Regions from separate parts of the Bacillus sp. LH1 genome, predicted to be linked through region 3. Evidence: predicted binding sites of a transcription regulator. Region 3 holds the regulator's gene; each other region holds the start of a gene.
The links. Region 3 encodes NrdR, which represses ribonucleotide reductase genes. Its sites were predicted from a motif close to AACACNATATATNGTGTT; they were not measured.
Positions count from the first base shown of each region.

Region 1: the regulator NrdR is predicted to act here: its motif matches at 1,810-1,827, upstream of ACX9TM_RS18145 (anaerobic ribonucleoside triphosphate reductase).
Region 2: the regulator NrdR is predicted to act here: its motif matches at 1,945-1,962, upstream of nrdI (class Ib ribonucleoside-diphosphate reductase assembly flavoprotein NrdI).

Region 1 is NZ_CM175007.1:3,520,068-3,523,355, reverse strand. Features, by position in the region: gene ACX9TM_RS18165 (glycoside hydrolase family 18 protein) at 1-93, opposite strand, end outside; gene ACX9TM_RS18160 (acyl-CoA thioesterase) at 203-622, shown strand; gene ACX9TM_RS18155 (HesB/YadR/YfhF family protein) at 649-939, opposite strand; gene plsY (glycerol-3-phosphate 1-O-acyltransferase PlsY) at 1,048-1,644, opposite strand; gene ACX9TM_RS18145 (anaerobic ribonucleoside triphosphate reductase) at 1,870-3,288, shown strand, end outside.
Region 2 is NZ_CM175007.1:1,371,613-1,374,900, forward strand. Features, by position in the region: gene ACX9TM_RS07195 (GNAT family N-acetyltransferase) at 8-586, opposite strand; gene ACX9TM_RS07200 (hypothetical protein) at 921-1,115, shown strand; gene ACX9TM_RS07205 (hypothetical protein) at 1,216-1,533, shown strand; gene nrdI (class Ib ribonucleoside-diphosphate reductase assembly flavoprotein NrdI) at 2,011-2,370, shown strand; gene nrdE (class 1b ribonucleoside-diphosphate reductase subunit alpha) at 2,357-3,288, shown strand, end outside.
Region 3 is NZ_CM175007.1:4,483,917-4,487,204, forward strand. Features, by position in the region: gene ACX9TM_RS23195 (replication initiation and membrane attachment family protein) at 1-963, opposite strand, end outside; gene nrdR (transcriptional regulator NrdR) at 1,116-1,577, opposite strand; gene speD (adenosylmethionine decarboxylase) at 1,861-2,244, opposite strand; gene ACX9TM_RS23210 (glyceraldehyde-3-phosphate dehydrogenase) at 2,635-3,288, opposite strand, start outside.

The sequences.
Region 1 (3,288 bases), 960 kb from region 3:
ATTGTCTTTTACTATTTCGTCAGGTGTTGATCCATATTTTGATGCCAAGCTATATACGCTATCACCACTACGAACCGTTACAATTTGAATCATATGCTTGCTCCTTTCGGGAAAAGATTCACTATTTTTATTTTATTTTTGATGTCACTGTATTATGATTAAATGTATGCAAGGTAGCAGAAGTGAAAGAAGGCGAATACATATGTTTGTAGCAGAACATGAAGTTGAAATCCGTTATGCGGAAACAGATCAAATGGGTGTTGTTTACCATTCAAACTACTTAGTGTGGCTTGAGTTAGGTCGCACGAAACTTATACAAGATTTAGGTTTTTCATATGTTGAAATGGAGAAAGAAGGAATTATTTCTCCTGTGTTAGATTTACAAATTTCATACCGTAAAGCGATGCGTTACGGAGAAAAAGCAATCGTAAAAACATGGGTAGATACTGTGAGCCCACTTCGCGTTGTATATGGATATGAAATATATAATGGTGATGGTGAACTTTGTATTACTGCAAGTACAACGAATATTTGTGCGAAAAAAGAAGGGTTCCGCCCTGTATCATTTAAAAAGTTATATCCTGAGTGGTATGCGAAATATGAGGAAATTAAGAAAAAATAAAAAAGCGTGGCAGAAGCCACGTTTTTTTATTTTTCATAATTAAATTGTGGGAAGTCGTCACCTTCGTTAAGTGTAACAGATAAATTATGTCCATCGAAGAACCATTCATCATCGCCTTCAATAAAGAAGTTAATACCTTCTTCTTGAATTTGAACAGCAGGATGTGCAGGATCATCTTTACGAATACCTAAAGAAAGTCCTTTTTGCACAGTACTGCAACCACCGTATTGTACGAAAAAGCGTAGTGTTTCATTTGATTGTAAGTTTAATTCATTTTTATACCATTGTGCTGCTTCTTTTGTTACGGAAAGATTCATGTATAGTTCCTCCAAATTATGTTGCTTTTTCTTTAGTATAAAAAATAACGCAAAAAGACGCTATTAATATGCTTCACGTTTTCTTTTTGCGTTATGTGGGTTACGATCTTATTTTTGCTTTTTTGAAAAGTTTGCTTTTGGTTCAGTTTTATTTATAATTCGTCCGATATTTGCACGGTGTTTATAAATAACCATACCTGCTAATAAACACATCGCAATAATGAAGATTTTATCCCCGCTAACAATGGATGCAATAACAGCAACAACTGCTGTTACCATAGAAGAAAGTGATACGTATCTTGTTGTAAATAAAAGGGTGAAAAATACAACAGCCAATATTGCAAAAACAACTGGTGAATAGCATAATAGCACCCCAGCAGAAGTTGCAACTGCTTTACCACCGCGGAATTTCGCGAAGATTGGATAGACATGTCCAAGAACAGCCGCTAACCCGAACCATAGTGGATGAATATCTAATCCGAAAATCATTGGTAGACTTGTTGCTAATGTCCCTTTTAAAATGTCAGCAATTGTAACGGTAAAACCTGCTTTTTTCCCTAATGTGCGGAATGTGTTTGTTCCGCCTAGATTACCGCTCCCGTGCTCACGAATATCGATTCCGTAGCCGATTTTTCCAACAACTAGTGCAAATGGAATCGAGCCAAGTAAGTAGGCAACGATAAATAAAAGATATGTAGTAACCATAAGTTCAGTCTCCTTTATTCAAATGTGTTGATAAAGGGTAAAAAGAGTTTTTCCCGTATATTGTACCATACATTTGTAAAGAGCACATTTCTTTTTTGTAAATGAAAAATTCATTATTTCGTGAAAAAAATTTCACAGTAATGTTACATTTCTCACAGAAACAGTAAGACTATATGTAGTAACATTTTAATCAAAAGATAACAACATATTGGTGGAGGGTTATAAATGTTACAAAATAATACACGTGGAGAAGAATTAATGAAAGTGTTTGAGACAATAGTCCACGGCAATGAACAAGATTTGATGCAAGAAAATGCAAATGTAGACGGCCGCTCTCCAATGGGCGTAATGGGAACGTTCGCATCTGAGAGTGCAAAATATTATGCTGTTGAGAATTTATTGTCAGATCAAGTGAAAAAAGCGATAAATGAAAATATATTATATCCACATGATTTAGATTTTTATGCAACAGGAACGACGACTTGTTCACAAATTCCGTTAGCGCAAATGCTTGCTAACGGTTTTCATACTGGACATGGACATATGAGACAACCGCAAGACATTAAAAGTGCATTGGCTCTTTCGTCTATTATTTTTCAAGCGAATCAAAATATGCAGCATGGTGGTCAATCGTTTGCACTCTTTGATATTGATTTAGCACCTTATGTACGAAAAACAATTGAGAGACATAAAAAACGATTACAATCATATCCGCTTACGAAAGAACAAATAGAAGAATTTGCATGGAAAGAAACGGAAAATGATACGTATCAAGCGTGTGAGGCTTTCGTTCATAATTCGAATAGTATGCATAGTAGGGGCGGAGGACAAGTACCGTTTATTTCTATTAATTATGGAACAGATACATCAAAAGAAGGAAGAATGTTAATTAAACAACTTTTAAAAGCGACACAAGCTGGACTTGGTAAAGGAGAGACACCGATTTTTCCGATTCAAATTTTCAAGATGAAAAAAGGTGTGAATTTTGAAGAAAGTGATCCGAACTACGATTTATTTGAATTAGCATTAGAGACAACCGCAGAGCGATTATTCCCTAACTTTTCATTTTTAGATGCTCCGTTTAATGCAGTGCATTATGATGGAAGACCAGAAAGTGAAGTATGTTACATGGGATGTCGTACCCGTGTTATGTCTAATATACATGGAGAAGAAACAGCGATTGGTAGAGGGAATTTATCATTTACGTCTATTAATTTAGTGAAATTAGCGTTAATTAGTGGTTCAAAAGAAGCGTTTTTTGAAGCGCTAAACTATTATTTAGATTTAGGAATTAAGCAGCTATTAGAAAGATATGCGTATCAATGTACGAAGCGAGCAAGAGATTTTCAGTTTTTATATTCACAAGGTGTATGGCGTGGTGGAGAAACGTTGCAGCCTGAAGACTCCGTAGCCTCGATTTTAAAACAAGGGACGTTAAGTATTGGTTTTATCGGTCTTGCGGAATGTTTAGTAGCTTTAACAGGAAAGCATCATGGGGAAGATGAAGAATCATGGAAACTTGGGTATGAAATTATTTCCTTTATGAGAGATAGAATGGATAAAGCGACAGAAGAACATCAACTGAATTTCTCAGTAATTGCAACTCCAGCAGAAGGATTATCAGGGAAGTTTGTGAAAAAAGAT
Region 2 (3,288 bases), 2.3 Mb from region 3:
TTTCTTTTTAAGATACAGAAATTTTGACGTTTAATGGTTTTACGAGATGAGCATAAGGTTCGCCTACTAGCATAACAATTTCATCTTTTTTATAACCTAACTTTTCGTATAGTGAATAGGCGCGTGTGTTTTCTAAATTAACAAGTAAAGCGATTTTTTCATGCCCTTTTTCAGTTGCATAGATTTCGGCAGCTTCAATTAATTTAGAACCGATACCTTTTCCGCCGTGTGCACTTGAAACTGATAGTGTATCAATGTAATACTCATCAAGCTCAGCTTCTTTTTCTAACGTAATTGATTCATCTTTATGTAATTTTCTTAAGTGATGTACAATTGGTGCGTCAAGCTGTGTTGCTTCACTACCGTGATAAGCGACAATAACTCCAACTGCACTCTCGTCTTGTTCATAGACAAAACAGTTTTCGTAGCTCAGACGGTTATTTTCTTTTGAGAACCATGTCTCAAGTCCTAGTAATACTTCTGCTTCATCTGTGCTACCTGTGATTTTTTCAGCAATTTCATGCAGAGCATTATACAATAAAGGAGCTATTGCCATTGCATCTGTCTTTTTTGCTTTCCGAATCATAGTATCCCTCCTAGTTCTATTTGTATATTGTAGCATAGTGGTATGGAACTTTGCATAATTGAATGCCGAAATGTTTGATATAGAGAAGTAGCTATGTTAGTATATGATATTTAGTGGACATATAGTAAAACGATATTGTTTGCGAAATAACGAAAATAAAATCATGACATAACAACGAGATAAAGTGAAACGTTAATCAGTAAGATTTTTTGTTCATTCCACGACTGATTAGTAGTCAACACCAATCGCACTACCTGCAAATAGCGGGATAAATTTACAGTTGTTGACCTATAGAATATACGATAAAATAAAATATTGCAGAGAGGTGAAATACATGGATAAAGAATTAGCAAATACAATTTTAGATCAGCTAAAAAATGGTGAAATAAAGGAGTATGTTGTTACGAAAGATGTATTTTATACGTTCAGAGAAGTTGTTGTAAATAGAGAAGACTTTAAGCATTTCATTGGTAACGCACAGCGAGGCGGGCAAGTGATTTATACATATTCAGAAACGCCACGTTCATAAAGAGGAATTTTGATCAGCAGGGCATCTCTCACTGATTAGTAGCCTTTCACCAATCGGACGTTTAATGCGGGATAAATAAAAGATAAAGGAGAGGGGAATTATGGGCGATTTTAAACAAGGCATTTTACCACATTGGGATTATATGTGGAAAGATAGAGCCGGCAATCGATTTATGGGAATGGTTATGTATCCAGAGAAACGAAAATGTTCAGCAAAAATGCTTCAGAAAATAAAAAGAGCATATGAAGAAGCAGTAGAAATTAAAGTAACTGTACAAGTTCGACATACATATCAGTACGTAGAAGGAATGATTGTATACTTTGATGAAGAGGCTCCGGTATGTACAATGATTGATAAAGATGAAAATCCGCATCATATATTTGTAAAAGATATTTTGCGCATTGAGCACTCTGAATAAACTTTTCATAAATAAATTGAAGTTCCATAATAATAATCTTTTTCTATAATAGTTATCTTTTAGTATGTAACGAGAAACGAAAGTATATGTATAATATATTTAATAAGGTAAATTTGATAAATGTAATCGTTTTTTAGAGCAGATTATAGTTTCATATCTGTTCTTTTTTGCGTGATGCTGGAGAAATATATTTCTTCAGCATCTAACGTTTTATGACAAAATATATTGTTAACTTTTTTAAAAATAAGGTTAAATTCGTTGACAACTTTTTTGAAAAGCACTTTATTGACATGAGTTTTAGAATGTTGTTTCATAGTCATTGTATTGAAAAAAAACGGCTATCATGTCGAAAAGTAAAAGTTAAAAAAAGAAAGAATTTATACATATATCTTGTGTCTTATTTTGAAACGTAATACAATATATAGAGAAATCAAGAACAACATATAGAGAATATAGATTTGAGAGGGAGGGTCGGAAATGTTAGTTGCATATGATTCTATGACAGGAAACGTGAAGCGTTTCATTCACAAATTAAATATGCCGGCCGTTCAAATTGATGAAGATCTAGTAATAGATGAAGACTTTATTCTTATTACGTATACAACAGGTTTTGGCAATGTACCAGAACGTGTTTTAGACTTTTTAGAGCGCAATAATGAAAAATTAAAAGGCGTATCTGCAAGCGGCAATCGTAACTGGGGAGACATGTTCGGTGCAAGTGCTGACAAGATTTCTACTAAATATGAAGTGCCTATTGTATCAAAATTTGAGTTATCTGGAACAAATAACGATGTAGAATATTTTAAGGAAAGGGTGCGGGAGATTGCGACACATTGAACTGAATAATGAAATCACGCAAATGCAGGACGGTTTTTATCAGCTTCATAAAGATAAAGAGGCATTAGAAGTCTTTATGGAAGAAGCTAGAGAGAATACCGTTCCTTTTAATAGCGTGGCAGAGCGAATGGAGTATATGAAAGAACATGATTACTATTACAACGTTCTGGACGAGTATAGCTTGGAGGAAGTAGAGGAAGTATATAACATCGCTTATGGTGAAAACTTCGAGTTCCAATCTTATATGGCAGCATCTAAGTTCTACAAAGATTATGCGTTAAAAACGAATGATCAAAAACAATACTTAGAAAGCTATGAAGATCGTGTAGCAATTGTTTCATTATACTTAGGACGCGGTGATGTTTCGAAGGCAAGACAATTCGCAAGCATGATTGTAAAACAAAACTACCAACCAGCGACACCAACCTTTTTAAATGCGGGAAGAAGCAGAAGAGGAGAAATGGTGTCTTGTTTCTTGTTAGAGATGGACGATAGCTTAAATTCGATCGGCTTTAACATTAATACTGCGATGCAATTATCGAAAATCGGCGGGGGAGTAGCTTTAAACTTATCTAAGCTACGCGCACGCGGTGAGCAAATTAAAGGTATCGACAACGCTGCAAGTGGCGTAGTACCTGTTATGAAATTGCTTGAAGATTCGTTTTCATATGCGAATCAGCTTGGCCAACGAAAAGGTGCCGGTGCAGTATATTTAAACATTTTCCATTGGGATATTATTGAATTCCTTGATACAAAAAAAATAAATGCCGATGAGAAGAGCCGTATTCAGTCTCTATCAATCGGAATTATCGTTCCAAGTAAGTTCTTTGAGCTTGCTGAGAAAAACGAACCTTTCCATGTTTTCGCGCCTTACACGGTGTATAAAGAATACGGAAAGCATTTAGATGACATTGATAT
Region 3 (3,288 bases):
TTTCAATAGTTGTTTTGGTGAGATTTCCTCTAGCTGCTTTATTAACATCTCCTCTTGGGATGAAGGCTCTTTCTCTTTCATCGTACGTGCAACATGAGGCTGTACTCTTTCACTTAATACCGGTAATGCTTGACCATTTTCAAATTGATACCAATCGCGCGCTCCTTTTCTAAGCCTTTCCATATCAATTGTTTGCATCTCTGTCACTGCACCAAGAACGATATTTTGCATCGATAACACATCTACACCATACACGTAAGCAAGTGTTATAACGCAGTCTCTCACTTGATCTGTAATCGCCTTTTTAGGAACAAGAGCGGACAATCCATCTACAAATAAAGAGAAATCAAAGAAATCATTCCAAACTTTCGGAGCGTCTCCCTTCTCGTTACTTGGCATAGTTGTCGTTTTTGGAATACGAAGGTCTTCTTGCGCATGCTCAAGTTGTCCTGGATTAAACGAACCAAACACATCATTGAAAGAACGCGTAACATTTTCATAAGAAGCAAAATCAAATTCTTCTTCTAAGAAATATTGCTTTACTTGATTATATTTTGTCCTGCTCAATCGATTGTATAAAAAGATACTTAAAACAATATCATCAAAAAACTGCTTCGGAGATAAAGGTGGTTGCAACTCATATATGAACATTCGAATATCTTTTTCTTTCTTAATATATACCTTCAAAAGCCCAATTGCCTCTAACTTTACTCGTTCCTCATATACTTCAGGAAGTTGCATTTGCATAGTCACCATAAGGGAATGATGCGTATTCTCTTTTCCAAATACACGATCTTGCTCAAGCTCTCCCCATAGTGTCATGTATAAGCTAAAAGCTCTACTACCTATTAACGGCTGATACAACATCGTTAACACTTTTCGGTCGTAATTGTGCAGTAGTCCTTTCGCACTTACTTTATAACGATCAATCGGCAATAGCTCCATCCATGACTGTTTTTCCATTCTTGCTTTTCCTTTCTCTCATCCAATCTATCCTCTACTTCATTCTTTCTATCTTCATTATATAAATTCTTAGTGAAAAAGAGCTATTAGCTTGCGCTTCTAGCTCTCTTATCCTATTACTTACGGTATGTAAAGAGAATAAAATACAACTTCTACTCTCTTTCTTTTTGCAGTATATCTTTTAATTCTTCAATAAATACATTTAAATCTTTAAATTGACGATATACAGAAGCAAAACGTACGTAAGCAACATCATCAATATCGCGAAGTTCTTCCATAACAATTTCACCAATCATATCACTTTTCACTTCTGATATACCTAAATTACGCAGTTCACGTTCCACGCTTTGTGTTACTTCTTCTAATTGTCTTAAAGATACTGGTCTTTTTTCACACGCTTTAATTAAACCGCGTAAAATCTTTTCTTTATTAAACTCTTCTCGTGTGCCTTCTTTTTTTACAACGATAAGAGGTGACTCTTCTACCCTTTCAAAGGTCGTAAAGCGACTTAAGCAGCTTTCACACTCTCTCCTTCTTCGAATAGAGCGCCCCTCGTCTACCGGACGCGAATCTAACACTCTTGTACCATTATGAGAACAGGATGGACAACGCAATTCATTCACTCCTTTACACTATACTCTTTATTTTTCTCTACTCACTTCACCTAAAATATATATACAATATTATATAACTCATTCTAACTCTCTTACCACTTTAAGTTCCAGCGCATCACTTTATCATCTCATCCTTAAAAATAAGATGGTATATAGGGCACTACCTCATTTGCAAGAGTCCAATTTATTCAACTAACGAGTACGTTATATTTTCCCTTTTTTATAAACTAAAAAAGAGGTGCATTATACACCTCTTTACATTTTAAATCAATTATGTTCTTTTTTAAAGAGCTTTTGTTTCTCTCTGCTTAATTTCGAAGCTACCAGTGCCTCGAGGAAGCTCGATGCTCTCACGCGTTTTCGCGTTTAAACCTTCTGCAATATATTCTGCAGCAACATTTGGATCAATACGATCCCCACAAGTATAAACATCAATACTTGCGTAACCGTGCTCCGGAAAGCTATGAATTGTTAAATGTGATTCTGAGATAATTACTACTCCACTTACACCTTGTGGTGCAAATTTATGGAAAGCAACCTCACGCACTTCAGCACCAGCTCTTAGTGCTGCATCCACAAATAATTGTTCAATATACGGCATGTCATTAAGCTTGTCGAAATCGCAATCCCAAAGTTCAGCGATCACGTGACGACCCATCGTATCCATAGTATCCATTCTACAGTTCCCCCTTGTAAATTTATTCTAACTGTTCGAATTGAAAACTAATTTGCAATTTGGCTTGCTCCACTACCACGGGGGAAAGTTAGTCCAGAGAGGTCCTAACCCTTTAAGTAGTGACTACGTACCTCAGCTCTTAAGTTTACGAGTGTTAGTATACTTTGTTTATTTTCATTTTGCAACAACAGTTTTTTCGATTTTCTGTCATATTTTCCTCTTTACTTTTCCCTAAAAAAAATAAACGATTCACAAATGCAGTAATCACAACGTTTCGTGGTATGTCCACTTTTTAAAATATACTTATATAATTTTTTTCCTTTTCAGAAAAAATTAAAAAAAGAGGGCAAATATCGCCTTGCCCTCTCCTCCCTTATTCACTTAAATGTGTTGCACATTTTCTTGTTTCGCTAACTCTTCAACAACTAACGTTACAAGATCTACAACACGACGAGAGTAACCCCACTCGTTATCATACCAAGCAAGTACTTTCACTTTACGATCACCCATTACCATTGTAGATAAACCATCGATAATAGCTGAGTGTGTATTTGTATTAAAGTCGATAGATACTAAAGGCTCTTCGCTGAATTCTACAATACCTTTTAACGCACCGTTTGCAACAGTTTTGAATGCATCGTTAATAGCTTCAACTGTCACATCGCGTTTTACATCTACTACTAAATCAACAAGAGACACGTTTGGTGTTGGTACACGAAGTGCCATACCATGAAGTTTTCCGTTTAAATGTGGAAGAACTTTTGCTAGCGCTTTCGCAGCACCTGTCGTTGTCGGAATGATTGATTGTCCGCAAGCACGTGCTCTTCTTAAATCTTTATGTGGGTTATCAATATTTTTTTGGTCATTTGTATAAGCGTGAACTGTCGTCATTAAACCGTTTTCAATTCCAAACTGCTCATCTAACACCTTCACAACAGGCGCTAAACAATTTGTTGTACAAGATGCATTTGAAATAACAGTATGTTTTGTAATATCTAATTGGTCTTCGTTCACACCAACTACAATTGTTACATC